Regions from separate parts of the Pseudundibacterium arcticum genome, predicted to be linked through region 2. Evidence: predicted binding sites of a transcription regulator. Region 2 holds the regulator's gene; the other holds the start of a gene.

Region 1 (10,353 bases), on a different contig from region 2:
AAAACGGTATCGATCAGCGTCGGATGATTGGCCAGAATCAGCAAACCGCTGCGCTGCAGCCGCTCAAGCCCGGTGATCCGGTAACGCAACACCCCGAGTCCGCACATCAGGCCGACAAAGCCGCGAAACGCAACACGGATCATCGACCGCGCCAAGCGGATGCGCAACTGGCGCTTCCAGATCAGCAAATTCAGTAGCGGAACCAACAACACCCGCATCGCCAGGCCGCCAACGCCGAACGCCGCAAAACTCAGGCCGGTAGCAAAAATCCGCCAGTAACGCCCCGTCCGCTCAAGCATTGCGGGTCCACAGCCAATTGTGTTGCCGATCACGGCGCTGCAATTGACTATCTTCTCGCAGATGGAAGCGCAGCACTTGCAGACTGCCTGGCAATCCCGTTATCGCATTGTCATCCGACTCGGGATCAGCAGCGGTGGACCATGCCAGCGAAACTATGGCACCACGCTTCACACTTGCGTCAATCGTGGCCGGCTCCATCAGCCATGCCCACGCGTGTGCCGGCTGGTTGCCGTCCTGAAACGCAGAAAACATCGCTGGAATCGGACAATCGTAGACCACCAGCAGCACGGCCGGCGCACCGTCGGCCAGTAAGCCGGCAGCCTCGATCACCGCATGCTCGACACCGCTGTCACCGGCGGCCAGTGCAATATTGCTGGCGCGATCGGCGCGCGCTATCGAAAACATGCCGCCTGCGGCATTGTGTACCGACATGCCAAAGGCGGTCGGCGACAGCGGCACCACCTTTGCCAGGTCCGTCAGCATCGCGACCGAGCGCGTTGCCTCGCCATGGCGCGAGCAAAACACGGTCGGCACGTCGGTGCGTTCGCCCAAGCATTGATACGCCACCTCGAGTGCCATCTTGCCCAGCAAACTGCTGCGCCGGCGCAGCATCGGCGACATCGCCTTCAGCGCCGGTTCACTGCTGCCGGCAATGGCGCGGTCGCCCTGCGCCCATTCCAGCCACGCCGCACGGGTTTCCACACCGGGTGCCCATGCCGCATGCGCAGCAATAGAAAAACTGACCCCGTTGAAACTCATCTTCTACGATCCCTGCCTGTGTCGAATAAAGTCGCTGAATAATCTGTATTCAAGTTGGTGCCCTGCCGATGGGCGGCGACATCAAGCCGCTACCCCAATCAGCCAGATTTACGCCGATCGGCATAAATTACCCGCTAAGTACTCACCGCAATGGATGCCCAAAAAAGAGCGGCATTTTACACCCTGCACCAGTTTCGCGATGATCTGACGGCAAAATTCGTAGTGAAAAAAGCAACGTTGCCGCGGATTTTCAGGCGGCAAAACACAAACAGGCGTTGCTTTTTCATGAAATTTTGTTGGAAAGCGAGGATTGCCGGCGCCATCACCCGCCTATTCTTCGCGCCGAATTTGACCCGAGGATTTTGACCAGCAAACCCGGCATTCGGTCCCTGAAAATATACAAGAATGCAAGATGCATGGAGTATGCCCGATATTCCCCATCTAAAATTCGGATTTGACACATAGTCGCCAGGAGTATATTTCGCAGCAGAAATAATTCACCTGCTGCGCATCTCATTTCCCGGTCACAGCAGGTTAGCGCCCCCCCCAAAATGCTTGCAGTGCAGGCTGCAGGCATCGGTAGCCTTCCATTTAGTGATTTCCTGCGAAAAATCATATTAACAGCCCAAACGAGCGCTGCCTGGCGAATCCAATAGCAGGCCGGTGCGTCACGCCACCTGCCGCAACGCACTGCGACAGCCGTCCAACAGGAACGACAGGCCGACCACCAGCACCAGCTCCCCTTCGGCCGAACGCGCGGTGCCGGTGATGCCCGAGACCGACAGCGCGGTCAAAGGCTTGATCACCAGATCGGCCGTGCCATCGACCGCCTGCACCGCGAGGATATACGGCTGTGGCGCGGCGACCACGATACCGACCCGCTCCGTGCCCGGCGCATAACCGAGCACGGCGGCCAGCGAACGCACCGGCAACGGCCGTCCCTGATCTTTCAGCACCGGTGCGCCGCCGACCTCCATGAAGGTTTCCGGCAATTCCACCACCCGTTGCACCACCGCCATCGGCAGGCCCAATGCAGCGCCGGCAGTACTGACCAGCATGGTCGGCACGATCGACAGCTCGATCGGCAGCCGGATCGAAAAGCGGGTACCGGCGCCCAACTGGGAGTCGATGCGAATTGCGCCGCGGTGTTTTTCGACTGCGGTCTTGACCACGTCCATACCGACGCCACGCCCCGATACACTGGACGCGACTTCCTTGGTCGAGAAACCGGGCAGAAATACCAGCTGGAACGCCTCTTCGGCGGTTTGCGCGGCCGATTCGCCGATCAAGCCCTTGGCCAGCGCCTTCTCGCGCAATTTATCCGGATTCATGCCTTTACCGTCGTCGCCCAGTTCGATCATCACGCTATTGGCTTCCTGCCACGCCTTCAGCGAGATGAATGCTTTCAGCGACTTGCCGGCAGCGACGCGTTCGTCCGGACTCTCAATGCCATGGTCGAGCGCGTTGCGCAGCATGTGCACCAGCGGGTCGTACAGGCTATCGACCACAACCCGGTCGACTTCGGTATCGGCGCCTTCGATCACCAGCTCGACATCCTTGCCGAGTTCCTTGGCCAGCTCGCGCACCAGCCTGGGAAATTTTTGAAACAGCCGGCCGACCGGTTGCATGCGGGTCGCCAAGGTCGCCCGTTGCAGTTCGGCCGAATAGCGCGAAGCCCGTCCCAATGTCTCGGCCAGTGCCGCCATCAATTCGGCGGCCGACTCCTCGAACTTGAATTGCTGCAGTTTTTCCAGCAGCACGCTGGCCTGATTGGCGGCCTGCACCGATTCGCCCGCCACCTCCAGCAGCACATCGAGCTTGACCGCATCGACCCGGATGCTGTCTTCCTTCGGCGGCGCCACCTTCGCATCCGCGCCGACGGTTCGTCTTTCCTTGCCGTCCCAGCCGGCTTCGACCGACTTGACTGGCGCCAGCGTGGCGCCAGGCACCGCTGCGCCAGCGACTTGCGGCACCACGGCGCGGTACAGTGCGTCCCAGTCGGGACCGCCGCTCGGGTGCTTCGCATCCGAAACCGCTGCAGCGACTGGTGTCACCTTAAGCTGTTCTGCCTTGCCTTCGATCGCATCGGTCAGAATTTTTTCCAGCGCATCGGGCATCGCCGGCAAACGGTCAGGCTCAGTACCGTTATGCAATTCCGTCAACTGATCGGCGACAAAACCGCTGGCCTGCAGCGCGGCCTCGATCGCCAGCGGCGTGACCGGCGCCTTGCCGGTGCGCAGCGCATCGAACAGGTTTTCGGTCAGATGGCAGGCCGATACCATCGCACCCAGGTTCATGAAACCGGCGCCACCCTTAATAGTGTGGAACGAACGGAACACCGCGTTCAAGGTTTCCATGTCGTCCGGTCGGCGCTCCAGCCCGAGCAGATGCTCTTCCACGTTGGTCGCCAGTTCGAGCGCCTCGACGACGAAATCCTTGAGCATGTCGTCCATTCTTCAGAACCCCAGATCCGCAAGCAGATCGTCAACATCATCCTGCGCCATCGCCGACGCCGGCATTGCGGGGCCTGCCATCAGATCAACCGGCTTGTCCTTCGCCGCCACACTGGTTGGGGCATTATCCCGCAACAGCTGGGCCAATTCCTGCTCCAGTTTCTGCGTAATCGCGACCACTTTCTTGATGATCTGGCCCGTGATGTCCTGAAAATCCTGGGCCATCATGATTTCCATCAGGCGTGCCTTTTCCGATTCCGATGCGTCGGCGACCTTGACCGCGAACTGTCTGGAGTCGCCGGCCAGAGTCTTGAATTCTTCTATACCAAGCTTGCCATCGAACAATTGCGACCAGCGGCTGTCCATGTCCTTGGCCTGTTTCGACAACGATTCCTGGGCTGGCAATCCGGCGTCGATTGCATTGAGCACCTTGTTGGCGGCTTGCTCGGTCAGCGTCGCGATGTATTCAAGCCGGCCCTGAGAATCATTGACCTGCATGGCAATATCGGCCAACGAACGGTCGTATCCAAGTTCGCGCAGCGAATCGTGCAATTGGCGCACGATGCCGCCGAGTCGGTCAAACATCGGTTTGTCGGCGTGGTTCTCGGGTTTTCCATCCAGGGATATTTCGCCCAGCGGCCACGTCGCTTCAGGCGGCACGCTCAGCGCGGCTACTGGGATTGCTATCGCTATGGCTGCGCTGCGTTGAGCGGACACCTCATCAAACAAGGCTTCGAAATCATCTGCGCTGTCGCTCATTTTTGGACCATCTCCACATATATTCTTGAATTGCACTGACGCCGACGCCAGTACGGCGCCTGTACCGCAGCATTAAAACGTTGCCGCAAGGTAATGCATGCAGCGCAAATAGTCTCTAAACCGCCCGGCTTGGTCAAGACAATCTTGCGCAGCGCATCAGATTGCACGGCGTTTGTCGCCGATGCAACAGTACACTCTTTTCTTTGGGACAAAACGTCGAACAGGCGGGGGAATTCCAGCATTGATTCCTTGCCAGAACTCTGTCGGACTTACTGAGTCGACGCGAAAAATGTGCTGAAGGAGGATAGTTTTTGCCGGATTTGCAGCGTCAATAGTGCGCTATCGACCAAAGAGCCGATTAGCTATAGACCGTTCAGGTAATTTTGCCGCCGATTCTCCGGGGGCGCCTAGCTGTAAGCCCAACAGACTCCCAGGGGCGCTATCGTCTGCCGCAGCACAATGTCAGACTATTGACGCAACTCGGCTGCATGCAGGAGTCGGGCGATGCGTTGCTGACATGGGCAACATCGCGCCTACGTCAGGAGCCGGTGTCACGATCCGGTTGGTGCTGCTGTCTATCCAATGCCCCATTTGCCGGAGTATGAAAAGCATATTGCCATGTCCTGCGCAAGCAGTATGGGTTGGATGCTTGATCCCGGTCAAATGGTTGAATTTTGATCTACCCGAAGAGGTTGAACCGATGCAATATCTATTGCCGAACAGAATTGCGGTTTGCGCTGCTGGTGGTGACGATCAGTTAAATAATTTCATAGATCGACATCAAACAGATGCCAATAATGAATGAACATCTGGGGGATACTCCCATAGACTGGTAACTGGTAAAAAAACAGGCAAGCTTGATTCAAGAATCCGGCAACCATCCCGTTCACCTCACCGGCAAAGCTTATGTTCTCAAAAATCCTGATCCCGACCGACGGCTCCGTCATTGCCAACGCTGCCGCCCGAAAAGGTGTCGAATTTGCCAAACAGGTCGGTGCGGAAGTCATCGCTCTCTTTGTCGCGCCAAATTATCAATATCCGGTTTATGTGGAAATCGTCCCGCCAAGCTATCCCAACGAAGAGGAATACAAGGCATCGATCAAGCGAACCGGCGAGACCTTCATCAAGGCGATCGCCGACATGGCAGCGGCCAACGGCGTCAAATTTTCCTCCCACAGCATGTTTTCGGATACCACCGCACTCTGCATCGTGCAGGCGGCTCAGGAGCATGGCTGCGACATGATTTTCATGGGCTCTCATGGTCGCAGCGGCTGGGGCCAATTATTGCTGGGAAGCGTCACCGCAAAGGTACTGTCGGCCTGCCACATACCGGTGCTGGTCTACCGCTTGCAAGCAGAACCAGGCGACAAGGCTGCCTGAATGCATTTTCGCGACACTAGTGCTTCGTTTCTCGTCTCGAATTGCACTCATAGCCCCGGCGTGACCGCAGAGACAGCGAGCGCAAAATCGCCGCGACAAGCGCACGACCGCACGCTTCCCGCGAGGCGGTGACATGGTCGCGCCGTTGCAGCCCCTCCTCACCCAGCCCTCCACCTTCTCGGTCCGGATGGAGCTGCCGTCATCCGATGGCGACGGTGCATCGCTGCTGGCGGAGATGCAATCGATGGCCCACGGTCTGGTCATCCTCGACGCGCAATGTCATATCACGCTACTCAATCCATGCGCCGAAGCAATGTTTGGCTATGGCTCGGAGCAGTTGTATGGGCACGCGTTCGAACTGCTGTTGCCATTGCACGAACAAGTTGCGCAACGTGTTTGTCTGGATCAACTGTGCATGCGCGTCGCGCAGGGACACCGGATGAAAAACAGAATGGCCTTGCAGGGGATACGCGCCAGCGGTGAGGAATTCCCGATGCAGGTGATGGTTTCCCGTGTGACAGTACAGGGCCAAATTTTCTTGGCCTTCATCTTGCACGACCTGGGCGCCCGCAGGAAAGTCGAACGCAGGCGTCGATTCGGCCAGCCGGACCAGCGCAGAATCAGCCTGCTGTCTCAATTGGCACGCGAAGTCGAAAAGAAACGCTTTTCCAGGGAGTTGTATGACGATCTCGCGCAACGGCTCAGCGTACTCAAGCTCGATTTCGACTGGCTGGAAGAGAATCAGACCAATGCGGACGCTGTCGTTCAGGACCGGCTGCAGCAAATGCAGGGATTGCTGGACGATATCATCAGCAGCACCAAGCACATTGCATCAAGCCTGCGCCCACCGCTGCTGGACGACTTCGGGCTGATGCCGGCGGTCGAATGGATGGCAGCAAACTTCCGAAAGAGAACGACCATTGACTGCCAATTGGACAATAGCGGCATGACTATCAAGCCCCGCGAGCCTGTCGCGTCGGCCATGTTCAGAATTATTCAGGAAGGTTTGCTCAATATAGAGCGCCACGCACGGGCGAGACATGTCAAAATCACATTATGGCAAACTGCCAAAAATATCCACATCGACATTCAGGACGACGGTGTGGGGATGACAAACGAATCCGGCTGCAAAGCAGGCTGCTATGGACTGGTAACGATGCAGGAGCGCGTCTATAACGTGGGAGGCTCGCTCAGCATCAAGATCACCGTGCCGCACGGTGTAACGATACACGCAGTGATACCAATCTAAAATTATGATAAGAATTGTCATTGCAGACGACCATACCATCATGCGCGAAGGGCTCAAACGCATTCTCGATGGCGCGGAAGATATTGAAGTCGTCGGGGAAGCGGTCGATGGCTTTGAAGCGCTGGCCCAGGTACGCAAAGGCGGCTTCGACCTGATCCTGCTCGATCTGTCGATGCCGGGACGCAGCGGCGTCGACCTGATCCGCCAGATCAAGCTGGAAGCGCCGAAGTTGCCGATCTTGATCCTCACCATGCACGAGGAAGAGCAGTATGCGGTTCGCGTAATTCGCGCCGGCGCCAACGGTTACCTGACCAAGGAAAGCGCCGGCACGCAGCTGGTCAGCGCGATCCGGCGCGTCGCTTCCGGCCGTCCCTATATCAGTATCGAAGTGGCCGAACAGTTGGCACTGAACATCATGTCGCCCAGCGAGGACCTGCCGCACAAGCATCTATCCGACCGTGAATTTGAGGTATTCAGCATGCTGGTCAGTGGCCGCTCGATCACCGACATTGCGGATATATTGCACCTGAGTGTAAAGACGGTGAGCACGCACAAGACGCATATCTTGCAAAAAATGCGTATGGTTTCGCTGTCTGAATTGGTTCAATATGCGGTCGCACACAAAATTCTGGCGCCGTTCAAGAATTGACAATTGATCAATTTTTTTATGCGTGTACCAAAAATGTAACGGTCCGAAAAATAATTTCGACCTGCTGACGATTGCGTAGTTGCAGCGAATCTCCAAAAACCCGTCGAAATTCAGCCATATTTACGACAATATTAGCTGTTCTCCACGCAACATCGCCGTTTCTTTGCCGACATTAGGATTTTTCCTAATTCACCACCATCATTCCTATCCGTATATTCAGCGCTTACTGATACCAAATTCCGTTGCTGTTGTCATAATGAAAACAAGGAACAAGAACCAGAAGCCCACTAATCGAAGTTACCAAAAGTGGCCATTCAAGTGTCCATACGTCACGTCAACAAGATTAGTGAAGAATTCGTGGTTTGGAAAGTGGTAGCGATCGACCGGACGAACTGACAGCACGTTGCCAGTTTGTCATCGACGTAAATTGCTTGTTGAATATCCGATAAATTGGGAGATGAAAATGGTATCCACGCAATTGTCTGAAAGTCGTTCAGAGAGAGGTTCTACCGCATCGTTGTCATCCATGGAGGCCGGACGGCAGCGCCAAGGCCGGCTCTGGTCAAATTTAAAGGAAGTATGCGATCTGTTGCACATTTACATTCCGACCATGTCGTCGATTGGGGACGAAGAGTTGCTATTCCAGCACGTGCAGTTTAAAAGCGGACAAAGAATCCACACGATCGGCCAGCCGTTTGATACGCTGTATATCGTTAATTCCGGTTTTTTGAAGACTCTTCTGATCGATGAATTTGGCAATGAGCAGGTGCTGAGTTTTCCGATGAAAGGCGACATCCTCGGCGTCGACGGCATCCACAGCAAGCAACATGCATCCGAAGCAGTTGCCTTGTCCGACTGCGACCTGATCCTGCTGCCGTTCAAGAAACTGACCGCTCTGGGCCGCACGCATATCGAAATGGAACATGCGATGTACAGCGTGATGAGTCGCGAACTGGTGCGCGAACAGGCCATGGTGGGGATGCTGGGCGCACTGAGCGCCGAAGCCCGCGTGGCGCGCTTCTTGGTTTCGTTGTCGGACCGCTACTCGCAGATGGGATATTCCAGCAAGCTATTCAATCTGCGCATGACCCGTCACGAGATCGGCAGCTATCTTGGTCTGACTCTGGAGACTGTCAGCCGCACCCTGTCGGCCTTCAATGAAATCGGTATGATCACTGTCGATCAGCGCACCATCTGCATCCGCGAATTGGATGCGCTGAAAACCTTGCGTCGTCTACCGCCGTCAAGATCCCGTGCGAAACAGCTGGCAGCGAACAAGCTCAAATCGGCAGCCAACAAAGCTCCACCACCGAACGGTGAATCCTGGGGACAGTTCGTCACGGCCTGAGTCACGAAGAGTACTCCGGCCGAATTGAGCAAGGCCGGCAAAATCCGGCACACGCGGGCCGGATTTTTTATTGGGCCGGGCCATTGCGCTTGGCGGCACCGGTCCGGCGCTGATCGCTAGGATGGGGATTGCTACCCGGCCGGGCCGCTGGACTCGGCATATTCCCATTTGGCTTGAACGCGTCGCGCATTTGCGCACCGCGTTCTGCACCGCCCGCGATCACCGACTGACATGCGGACTGCCATATAGACTGCCATGCTGACAGCAGGCTCGTGACCGTGCCGAAGTTGGCATCTTGTTGCTGCACATTGGTCAGTTTGCCGGTTTCGCTCCACGTGGTGGCTTGATTGCGAATTTGCTCGCTGATCTGATCGCTGACCTGTTGCGTATATTGCTGCCTGCAAGCATTCAAATCGTTCTGAATTTGCGAGCACATGCGAAAGAGCGCATTCTGATATTTTATCGCGGCATCCGGCGTGCCAGAGAAGAAGGCCCATTGTTGATCGGCCAGGTCTTTCGGATCACGCTCGGCTACGAGTGTGTGCGCATAGTGCAGTTCATCGGATATGAGTCGACGTGCGTTATCGAGAAGGACTTGATCAATTTTCTCGACACCAGAAATCATGGTGTCGGCTAACTGCAGTGACGCCTGGAATTGCGTTTGTGCCACATCAGTAATTGCATTGGAAACGTTGTCGCTTTGCATGGTTGAACTCCTGGAAAGGGGGCGAAGACTGCGCATAAGGACTCGCGCACGATGACCAACGAAGTTTAGAGTCCGGCGCACTCGAAAACTCGCCTCCGTCGTCCGTCTGGTTTGATGCATATCAATTGCTTTTTCAATAAAAAATGACATACGTCAATTCTTGTGAAATCGTTTCTTGTAAGCTTGAATCGACGTTTTTTAATCACCTTCCAGTCTGAAAGCGGAACATGAGCGGACTAGATCCAAGCCAGATGACCAATCTGCAGTTGGTGCTGAAAAAGCGCGAAGCTGAACTACGCAGTCTGCTGGCGACCGATGACGAGCCGGCGCTGGCAACGCCACGAATGCAGGATATCCAGATATCGGCATCGGACAACGCGGTGGAACGTACGCTACACGATCTGGCGACAGAAACCGCCGAGCACGACGCGGCCGAACTGACTGCGGTGCATTTGGCGCTGACCAAATTTCAGGCTGGCACCTACGGCGTGTGTGAACTATGCGGCGAAGAGATCGGCTTTTCGCGGCTCAATGCCTTACCTGAAGCCCGCCTGTGCATCGCCTGCCAGACCCGGATAGAAAAGGCAAAATAAGCGGGCGGACTTGATTGCACGGTTTGGCGCGGGCAAAAAAGGCCGCGAACCAGAAAACTGGTTCGCGGCCTTTTTATCTTGCAGCCTGGATCACGCGGTACGCTCAGTACGGTAGGCGGGATCCATGTCAGGCAGTAATAGGCAGAACTATCATGCG
Region 2 (10,353 bases):
GAAAGTTATATCCACCCGCTGACGATCCTGTCCACCCTGCCTTCGGCCGGCGTTGGCGCACTGCTGGCGCTGATGATCAGCGGACAAGATCTGGGCGTGATCGGCATCATCGGCATTATCCTGTTGATCGGCATCGTCAAGAAAAACGCGATCATGATGATCGACTTCGCGATCGACGCCGAACGCAATGAGCACAAATCGCCGCGCGAAGCGATCCATCAGGCGGCGCTGCTGCGCTTCCGGCCGATTCTGATGACCACGCTGGCGGCGCTGTTTGCGGCGCTACCGCTGATGCTCGGCTGGGGCGAAGGCGCCGAACTGCGCCGTCCGCTGGGTCTGGCAATCTTCGGCGGCCTGATCGTCAGTCAGGCGCTGACGCTGTTTACCACGCCGGTGATCTACCTCGGCTTCGACCGGCTCGGACGGCGCTGGTCCGGCACCAGCACGAGCGCCGCTGTCGCAGCCGATGATCCGGTTCCAAGCGACAGGGGCCCGGTGTGAACCTGTCGCAACCCTTCGTCCGGCGCCCCGTCGCGACGGTACTGCTCACCGTCGGTATCGCGCTGTCAGGTGTTGCCGGTTTCTTCGTACTGCCGGTGTCGCCGCTGCCGCAGGTCGACTATCCGACCATCTCGGTCAGTGCCAACCTGCCCGGCGCCAGTCCGACCACGATGGCGACCAGTGTCGCCACACCGCTGGAACGGCGGCTAGCCGTTATTTCTGGCGTCAACGAGATCACCTCGTCGAGCGGTAATGGCTCGACCCGGATCAGCCTGCAATTCGACCTCAATCGCAAGATCGATGCCGCGGCGCGCGAAGTCCAGGCCGCCATCAATGCATCGCGTGTAGACCTACCGTCCACGCTGCGCAGCAATCCGACTTATCGCAAGGCCAATCCGTCGGATGCGCCGATCGTGATCCTGGCACTGACCTCCAAGACCCGCACGCCGGGCCAGGTCTACGAATCAGTGTCCAACCTGGTCCAGCAAAAACTGGCACAGGTGCCCAACGTCGGCGACGTCGAAATCGGTGGCGGCTCCTTGCCGGCGGTACGGGTGGAACTGCTGCCATATGCGTTGAACCGCTACGGGGTCAGCATGGAAGACGTGCGCGCCGCAATCCAGGCCGGTGCCGCGAATCGGCCGAAAGGCGCCATCGAAGGCAATGACCGACGGCTGCAGATTTATTCGCAGGCCAGCACAGCCACCGGCGGCCGCAGCGCGGCCGACTATCGCACCCTGGTGGTGGCATGGCGCAACGGTGCTGCCATCCGCCTGCAGGACGTGGCAGAGGTGATCGATGGTGTCGAGGATAGCCACACCCTGGGCCTGTTCAACGGTGAGCCGGCGGTGATCGTGTTGGTCACCCGCCAGCCCGGCGCCAACGTGATTGACACTGTCGACGGCGTGCGTGCGCTGCTGCCGGCGCTGCGCACCCAGTTGCCGCAGGACGTGCAATTGCAGGTGGCTTCCGACAGCACCAACTCGATCCGCGCATCGTTGCGCGAAATCGAGATCACCTTGCTGATCTCGGTCGTACTGGTGGTGCTGGTGGTCAGCGCGTTCCTGCGCAATGCGCGCGCCACCATCATTCCGGCGGTGGCGACTATCGTCTCGTTGCTCGGCACCTTCGGCATCATGTATCTGCTCGGCTTCAGCCTGAATAATCTGAGCCTGATGGCATTGACGGTTGCCACCGGCTTTGTGGTCGACGATGCGATCGTGGTGCTGGAAAACACCAGCCGCCACATGGAACAAGGCATGGACCGCATGCGCGCGGCGCTGCTGGGTGCGCGCGAAGTCGGGTTTACGGTGTTGTCGATCAGCCTGTCGCTGGTCGCGGTATTCATTCCGCTGCTGTTCATGGCCGGCCAGGTCGGGCGCATGTTTCGCGAATTTGCGGTCACACTGTCGGTCGCGGTACTGATCTCGCTACTGATTTCGCTGACCACCACGCCGATGATGTGCGCCTGGTTGCTGAAACCAGAACATGGGGCGCACCGCCCGCCAGGCAGAATTTCGCGCTGGTTCGAAGCGGCATTCGATCGCCTGCATGGTCTTTACCTTGCCTGCCTAGATTGGGCGCTAAGCCACGGCTGGCTGGTGATGCTGATCCTGCTGGCGGTGATCGGACTGAATGTCTATCTGTTCATCGCCGTGCCGAAAGGATTCTTTCCGCAACAGGACACCGGCCAGCTCAATGGCGGCCTGCGCGCCGACCAGAGCATTTCGTTCCAGGCGATGCAGGGCAAACTGCGCCAACTGGTCGACGTTATCAAGCGCGATCCGGCAGTCGATACCGTGGTCGGCTTTACCGGCGGCGGTCGGGCCGGCGGCGGCTTCATGTTTGCCAATCTGAAACCGGTGTCGGAGCGCAGCGAATCCGGTCAGGCGGTCATTGCACGGCTGCGCCCGCAGCTTGCCAAAGTGACTGGCGTCAGCCTGTTCCTGAACCCGGTGCAGGACCTTCGGATGGGGGGGCGACAAAGCACTTCGACTTACCAGTACACATTAAAGAGCGACAACATTGCCGACCTGCGGGTATGGGCGACCAAACTGGCCGATGCGATGAAGCGCCAGCCGGCGCTGATCGATGTCGATACCGACCAACAGGAAAACGGGGTCGAAACCTTCGTCAATGTCGACAAGGACAGTGCGGCCCGCCTCGGCCTCAGCTCGCGCGATGTCGACAACGCTTTGTACGACGGCTTCGGCCAGCGTCAGGTGGCAACGCTGTATGATGAGTTAAATCAATATCACGTCATCATGGAAGTCGCACCGGCCTTGACGCGCAGCCCCGAATCGTTGAAAGATGTGTACGTGCCGTCCAAGGGCACGACCACCAGTGCTACCGTGGCAGCCGCGACGACGACGGTAAATCCGGCGCTGCGCGATCAATCCAGCGGCCAGGCCCTGAGCGGCGCGCCCACCACCATGGTGCCGCTATCGGCATTCGCCCGTTTTGCCGAACGATCGGCCGCCAGCTCGGTCAATCATCAGGACTCGGAGCTGGCGACCACTGTCTCCTACAATTTGGCAGACGGCTATGCCCTGGCCGACGGCCAGGCCGCGGTCGGTCAGGCCGAAGCCGACATCGGCATGCCCAACAATGTGCGCGGCAGTTTCCAGGGTACCGCGCGCAGCGCGCAACAATCGCAGGATCAGCAACCATTGCTGATCCTCGCCGCGCTGGTAGTCATTTACATCGTGCTCGGTGTTCTATACGAAAGCCTGGTGCATCCGATCACCGTGCTGTCGACGCTGCCGTCGGCCGGCGTCGGTGCGGTGCTGGCGCTGCTCCTATTCAAAATGGAATTTTCTATCATCGCGCTGATCGGCGTGTTCCTGCTGATCGGCATCGTGAAGAAAAATGCGATCCTGATCATCGATTTTGCGCTGGAGGCCCAGCGCTCGCGCGGCCTGTCCGCGCTGGACGCGGTGCGCGAAGCCTGCGTGCTGCGGTTCCGCCCGATCCTGATGACCACGCTCGCCGCGATACTGGGCGCATTGCCCCTGGCGATCGGATTCGGCGAAGGTTCCGAATTGCGGCAGCCGCTCGGCGTCGCCATCATCGGTGGCCTGATCGCCAGCCAGCTGCTGACACTGCTGACCACGCCGGTCGTGTTTGTCCTGCTGGACAAGCTGCGCCGTCGCAGCCCCGATGAACGACGGTTGAGTCGTATGGCCAACGATGGTCTATCGGAATCGGCACCGATGCAGCAACCAACCCTATGATGAATTCCACCATGAGCTTGCCCAAACCCGTTCCCTTCATCGCCGCCGCCCGCACCGCACCGGCACCATCGACGCTGGTGGTTGCCATACTCACTGTGGCACTGAGCGCCTGCGCGGTCGGCCCCGATTACCAGCGCCCGACCGCTGCAGAGCCGACCGCCTACAAGGAAGCCCAGGACTGGGTACCCGCTGCGCCGGCCGATGCACTCAACCGGGGCGATTGGTGGACATTGTTTGAGGATCCCATCCTTAATCAATTGGAAGCGGCGATCGACATCTCGAACCAGAACGTGGCTGCCGCCATCGCGGCGTATGCACAGGCCCGTGCGCTGGTGCGAGAGCAGCGCGCATCGATGTTTCCTGTCATTTCGCTCAATGGCGGCGCCACCCGGTCTGGCAGCGGTGGGGGCGGCATCAACAGCGCTTCGGGCAGCGGCAACAATTATCAGATGAGCATAGGCGGCAGTTGGGAGCCGGACGTCTGGGGCCGGCTTGGGCGTGCCGTCGACAGCGCCAGCGCCGGTGCGCAGGCCAGCGCTGCCGATCTGGCGTCGGCACGATTGTCGGCGCAAGGTGAACTGGCTGTGAACTATTTCTCGTTGCGCCAGACCGATGCGCAGAAAAGACTCCTGGCCGACACTATCGATGGTTACCAACGTTCGCTGCAGATCACGCAAAACCGCTACAACGCAGCGATCGCCACCAAATCCGATGTCCTGCAGGCGCAGACCCAGCTGGCCAATACCCAATCCGATGATCTGGGTCTGACACGCCAGCGCGCGCAGCTGGAGCATGCAATCGCCGTGCTGATCGGCAAGGCACCAGGCGACTTTGCACTGGCGCCAATAGCATGGAAAGTCACCGTGCCGGACATACCGGTCGGTCTACCGTCGACGCTGTTGCAGCGACGACCCGACATCGCCGCCGCGGAACGTCGTGTCGCGGTCGCCAACGAACAAATCGGCATCGCGCAATCCGCCTTTTATCCGAACCTGAAACTGAACGCCTCCTACGGCTTCGGCGCCAGCCAGGTCGCCGCCCTGTTTAGTGCATCCAACAACGTCTGGTCGTTGGGACTGTCTGCGGCACAAACCCTATTCAATGCCGGCGCGACCAGTGCACGCGTCAGCGAAGCTCGGGCGTCGCACGAACAAGCGGTAGCGAGCTATCGGCAGACCGTGCTGACCGCATTCCAGAACGTCGAAGACCAACTGGCAGCGACGCATGTGCTGGGGCAGCAACAGGAATTGAATCGTCAGTCGTCGCTGGCCGCCGACCAGGTAGAGCAGCAGGCGCTGAACCGCTACCGCGCCGGCCAGATCAGTTATACCGACGTCGTCACCGCACAAACGGCGGCACGAAGTGCAGGACGCACGCTTATACAAGTGCAGGCAGATCGGCAGACGACGGCTGTTGCCTTGATACAATCGCTGGGTGGTGGTTGGCAAATCGCACCATGAACTGCAAATCAAATTGCGGTTCATGTCGGGCGAAATTCTGCATCTAGGCAAGCGAATATGTGCTCGTTGGTTGACCAAATTGCATGCCACGAGCCAAAATTTCGCAAGGCCTCCAAGTGCGGAGTCTGACTCGCGCGCCGGACTCAAACCAGTCACCCACAGTAACGATCCGCGCCAATGCAGCAGTTCGGCGCGGCTTGACCTGGCTCGCTCCGCATGACGGCTGCATTGAAAAGTAGTCTATCGTTAATGGGACTTACGCAAAATGCGTAATTCCGTAGGATGGGTGCAACCCATCATTGAGCTCCAATGGAGAAAGATGGGTTGCACCCATCCTACTTTCTTTCTCGTTTGCGTAAGTAAAAACGAACAGGATCTCTCTATCGTTCACGCTTAACATCGGAGGTTGCGCAGCGCGCCTTACGACATCGTTTGCGGAATCGTGATTGCGGATGGATTCGCTTGGAAGCCGGCCAGATCGAGCGCGACGGCCAACGCGATATCCATGGTCGACATGTGCCGCAGAAACCACTGCGGCAATAATTCGATCACTTTCCGCGCCGACGCGCACTCGCCCTGCATGACGTCCGGTACGACATGGTGAAGCGCGCTTAACACGCTGGCATGCTGCTCGCGATGACTCCGGAGCATGGGGAAGTCGATCTCTTCCATCAATGCCTCTTCCTCGCGGAAATCTCGTTCTATCTCGGCAATCAGCGCAAACAGGCCGGCACCGAATTCACGGTACGGCGCGGTCAAGAGGTGCGCCAATTCTGCGACAAGCGCCTTGTGTGCGTCGTCCATCGCGGGAACGCCCGACGACATCTCTGGTGACCATACGAGCTCTTCCATCATTCATCTCCTTGCGCTATGTCTTGCGAAGCATCGTTCCGGAAATCCAGGTTCGATGCGTTGATACCGCTCTAGGCCATGTACTGTCCGCCGTTAACCGCAATGGTTGCGCCGGTGATGAAGCCGGCGTCATCGTCGGCGAGAAATGCCACCATGCGCCCGATGTCGGCCGGCGTGCCCAGGCGTCCAATCGGGATACTGGCGATGATCGCCTGCATGACTTCATTCGGCACCGCGGCGACCATGTCGGTATCGCAGTAGCCGGGCGTGATCGCATTGACCGTGACATTCTTGCGTGCACCTTCCAGCGCGAGCGCCTTCGTGAAGCCGAGTATCCCGGCCTTGGCGGCGGCATAGTTGGTCTGGCCGAATTGGCCCTTCTGGCCGTTGACCGAGCTAATGTTGACGATGCGGCCGAAGCCGCGTTCTCGCATGCCTTCCACGACATTCCGGGACATGTTGAACATCGAGCCGAGATTGGTATTGATGACGCGCCACCATTGCTCTGGTGTCATGCGGTGCAGTACCGTGTCGCTGCTAATACCGGCGTTATTGACCAGGATATCAACCGGACCCAATTCGCGTTCCACTTGGGCGATACCGGTGCGGCATGCTTCAAAATCTGCAACATCCCATCGAAAGACAGGGATCGATGACGCTTCCGCAAACGTCCGCGCGGCATCTGTATTTTTATGATAGACCGCTGCGACTTGATGGCCTGCGGCTTGAAGCGAAATGCAAATCGCCTTCCCCAGACCTCGAGTTCCACCCGTGACGAGCGCGGTTCGGCGCATGACCCTCTCCTTTTGCGTGCTTCGATAGTTCCCTGGCTCGGAGCGGTCCGAAAATTGGACATCAACCCATCATTTCTCGGAGATAAGCCGCGCATACCAGGCAACGATAAGACAACGATGTCATTTCCAGCCGGCATTCTTCAACAGGCAATCACCACCAGACAAAATGTAACTGGTAGGGTTGGTTGAGTCATTAGCCCCACTTGATCCACGTCAAAAATTGGCAAAACTCTGATCACACGCTTGATAACGAAGTTGCGCACGGCGCGGGGTGATGGCGTGCAACCGGGGCATGGTCTGTGTCGGTGTCAGCTGTGGGGTGGATCCCGTTCGTCATATGGAGCAGTGTGAAAGATCTTGGATCGCTCCACAGAACGTAATCGATGGCTGCACCAAAAGGCAGGAGATTCAGAGTGCAAAGTCGCATGCAAAGCTCAAGCGGGTTGCCGGAACTGCGCGGCGTTTGTATGTCCCGTATATTTACTGTACATTCGATCATCAATGCACAATGCGATTTACCTTTCGGCAATACGCGCCATGAGTCAGCCAATTTCTTACGTCACATCACCGGCCTTGAATGTCCATGCATTGAAGGCGAGCTGTGCCAACTGCAGCCTGCACCAGTTATGCCTTCCCATGGGCTTGGATGACGCGGACATCAATCGGCTTGACCAGATTATCGGCCGTCGTCGTCGTGTATTGCGCGACGAGAGTCTTTACCGAATGGATGATCCTTTCCGAAACCTCTATGCGATTCGGTTTGGGCATTTCAAGACTTATCAGATCAATCCAAGCGGCGAGCAGCAGATCACCGGTTTCCAGATGGCTGGCGAGTTGCTGGGGATGGATGCAATCAGCGCTGACCGGCATCATTGCGACGCCGTGGCGCTGGAGGATAGTGAAGTATGTGAAATTCCCTTTCCGCGGCTGGAAGAACTGTTCAGCCATATCCCCACGTTGCTGCATCATTTTCACAGAATCATGAGCCAGGAAATCACCCGGGAACAGAATGTGATGCTGTTACTGGGAAATATGCGCGCGGAACAGCGATTTGCGGTTTTTCTGGTCAATCTGTCGTCGCGCTATGCGGCGCGCGGTTATTCGCCCACCAGTTTCCAGTTGCGGATGTCCCGCGAGGACATCGGCAATTATCTGGGTCTGACCATCGAGAGCATTAGCCGGCTGCTGTCCCGGTTCAAGAAACAGGGCTGGCTCAAAGTCGATAAGCGCGAGGTACAACTCCTCGATCCAGTGATGTTAAAAGCGCTGGCGGCCGGCACAGAGAGCTGCAGCCCGATGTAATCTCAATCTCAGTCCACACCATGACGGTATGGCGCAGGGGTGGAGCAACGCTTCCACGTCAGAACGGCGGGCGGCGATCACGTGGCACATTGACCAGGTAATAAGTCAGCATGCTCGCCAGCGAACAAAATATCCAAAAGAAGAAGAAACCGAGGGTGTAAGCGGCTATCCGCGACAACTCAATTTGATGACTGAGATGCAACAACCCATCCGGATCGAACAGCGAAAAAAAGCAGCCTTCCGCGACGATCGCCGCTAAAAAAGACGGCCATAGTATGTTCATCGCAAGTCGCAGCATATGTTCCCCTTCAGTCGGCAGGCGGTAAATCCGCCTTGATATCGATGGTCTGCTGCTGCGGCCATTTCCAGATGCCGATCAAGCGCCAGTCGCGCCGTTCACTCTCAACCAATACCTGCCAGCGTGCCCTTTCCAGCATCGGCAATTCGACGCTGAATTTGCCGCGCTGATCGGATTGTGCTTCAAGTTTGAGATCTTTTTCCGGCTGGGTTGCATGGGCTAAATGGATCCGGATTTTACCGGCCGTAGGCACACCGAAACTCAGAAGCGTGCCTTGCAGCTTACCGGTGGCAGCGTCGTAACGGCCATTGAATGACAACCCCAGTCGGGTTGCGACGCGGTCGCGGCGCAGATCCTGATTGATGGTCTTTCCCTGCATGTAGTAGTCGTCCACTACCAGCGCGTCCTGCTTCGAAAATGCCAGCCAGCTGGTATATGAGCCAGCCAGGATAACCACGACCGGCCCCATCATCAGCAGCCATGGCCAGAGGTGCGCATACCAAGGCATCGCCCGGGTGGCACGATCGATTAACGGGGATGCGGCATGCATGACATTCTCCTTGGTGTCTAGAGCGGTTTTCCGTCGCACGTACGGGAGTCAAGGTCGGGGCGAGAAGCGCAGCCGTACGGATTGTACGGTGAGCATCGCAGGCCCGAGATTGGCCCTGTAGGTGCGGCGGAAAACTGCTCTATTTCGGAACAAAAAATACTGCGTTTTCTTTCACCTGCAGGTACTCATCATCCAGCGCCTTCAGTTCGAATACGATTTTGTTCGATCCGGGCTTACCTTTCCCGTGAGTGACGCGTACCCGAACCGGCACCGCAAGGGAACCCGTCCGTTCCAGCACCACTTCATCCGGCGTAGCCAGCGTGATCGACTCGATCCCCGACACAGCAATTTTGTAACGGTGGGATGTTTCCGCCGTGTTCATGATCTGCAGCCGGTATACGTTCTCAATCATGCCTTCTTCCACCTCTCGCCCCATTGCACCACGGTCGCGAATGACGTCGAGTTTAAGCGGCGTACGCATGATCAGCGCGCCAAAGAACGCCGACACGATCAGCAGCAGCAAACCTGTATAGATCAGCACGCGCGGACGCAACACGCGCTGTCGCATCTGTTTGAGCGACAAGCGATTGGTCATCGCATGATCGATCGAAAAGCGAATCAACCCAAGCGGTGCGCCGATCTTTGTCATGACCGAGTTGCAGGCATCGATGCAGGCGGCGCAACCGATGCATTCATATTGCAAACCTTGACGGATATCGATGCCGGTCGGACAAACCTGCACACACATCGAACAATCGATGCAGTCGCCGCGCTGCGCGTCCTGCGCCCCGACTTTGCCGCGTGCACCGCGCGGTTCGCCGCGTTCGCTATCGTAGGTGATGATCAGCGTGTCCTTATCGAACATCGAACTCTGGAAACGCGCGTACGGACACATGTATTTGCAGACCTGCTCGCGCATCCAGCCGGCATTACCATAGGTTGCCAATGCATAGAACAAAATCCAGAACCATTCCCACGGTCCAAGTGCAAGTGCGGTCACTTCATGCAGCAAAATTGTTATCGGCGTGAAATAGCCGACAAACGTCAGCCCGGTCCATAGCGCAACCGCACCCCAGGCGCCATGCTTGGCAATTTTTCTCGCAAACTTGGTAGCCGAACCGGCCTGTTTGTCGAGCCGCATTCGGGCAGTGCGCGCGCCTTCGATCTTGCGTTCGATCCACATGAAAATTTCTGTATATACCGTTTGCGGACAGGCAAATCCGCACCAAACGCGCCCGGAAACCGCGGTAAACAAAAAGAGCGCGTAGGCACAGATGATCAGCAGCACCGCCAGATAAATGAAATCCTGAGGCCACAGCACGACACCGAAGATATAGAATTTACGCGCACCGAGGTCGAACAG

What was found. The regulator FNR, encoded in region 2, switches genes on or off when oxygen is low (the NO sensors DNR and NnrR bind a similar motif). The targets are predictions, from matches to a motif close to TTGATNNNNATCAA.
Region 1: a site for FNR is predicted at 4,921-4,934, ahead of ACFOFO_RS08335 (universal stress protein). Genes of this name have one in related genera too.

Annotation. Positions count from the first base shown of each region.
Region 1 is NZ_JBHRTP010000023.1:32,700-43,052, forward strand. It holds gene ACFOFO_RS08310 (lysophospholipid acyltransferase family protein) at 1-299, opposite strand, end outside; gene ACFOFO_RS08315 (beta-ketoacyl synthase chain length factor) at 292-1,059, opposite strand; gene ACFOFO_RS08320 (chemotaxis protein CheA) at 1,728-3,512, opposite strand; gene ACFOFO_RS08325 (protein phosphatase CheZ) at 3,516-4,271, opposite strand; gene ACFOFO_RS08330 (hypothetical protein) at 4,268-4,513, opposite strand; gene ACFOFO_RS08335 (universal stress protein) at 5,178-5,651, shown strand; gene ACFOFO_RS08340 (PAS domain-containing sensor histidine kinase) at 5,785-6,900, shown strand; gene ACFOFO_RS08345 (response regulator) at 6,905-7,549, shown strand; gene ACFOFO_RS08350 (Crp/Fnr family transcriptional regulator) at 8,076-8,897, shown strand; gene ACFOFO_RS08355 (phasin family protein) at 8,965-9,753, opposite strand; gene ACFOFO_RS08360 (TraR/DksA family transcriptional regulator) at 9,831-10,196, shown strand.
Region 2 is NZ_JBHRTP010000036.1:81,205-91,557, reverse strand. It holds gene ACFOFO_RS12435 (efflux RND transporter permease subunit) at 1-501, shown strand, start outside; gene ACFOFO_RS12430 (efflux RND transporter permease subunit) at 498-3,734, shown strand; gene ACFOFO_RS12425 (efflux transporter outer membrane subunit) at 3,746-5,194, shown strand; gene ACFOFO_RS12420 (bacteriohemerythrin) at 5,615-6,049, opposite strand; gene phbB (acetoacetyl-CoA reductase) at 6,118-6,840, opposite strand; gene fnr (fumarate/nitrate reduction transcriptional regulator Fnr) at 7,378-8,142, shown strand; gene ACFOFO_RS12405 (hypothetical protein) at 8,201-8,440, opposite strand; gene ACFOFO_RS12400 (FixH family protein) at 8,451-8,990, opposite strand; gene ccoG (cytochrome c oxidase accessory protein CcoG) at 9,130-10,353, opposite strand, start outside.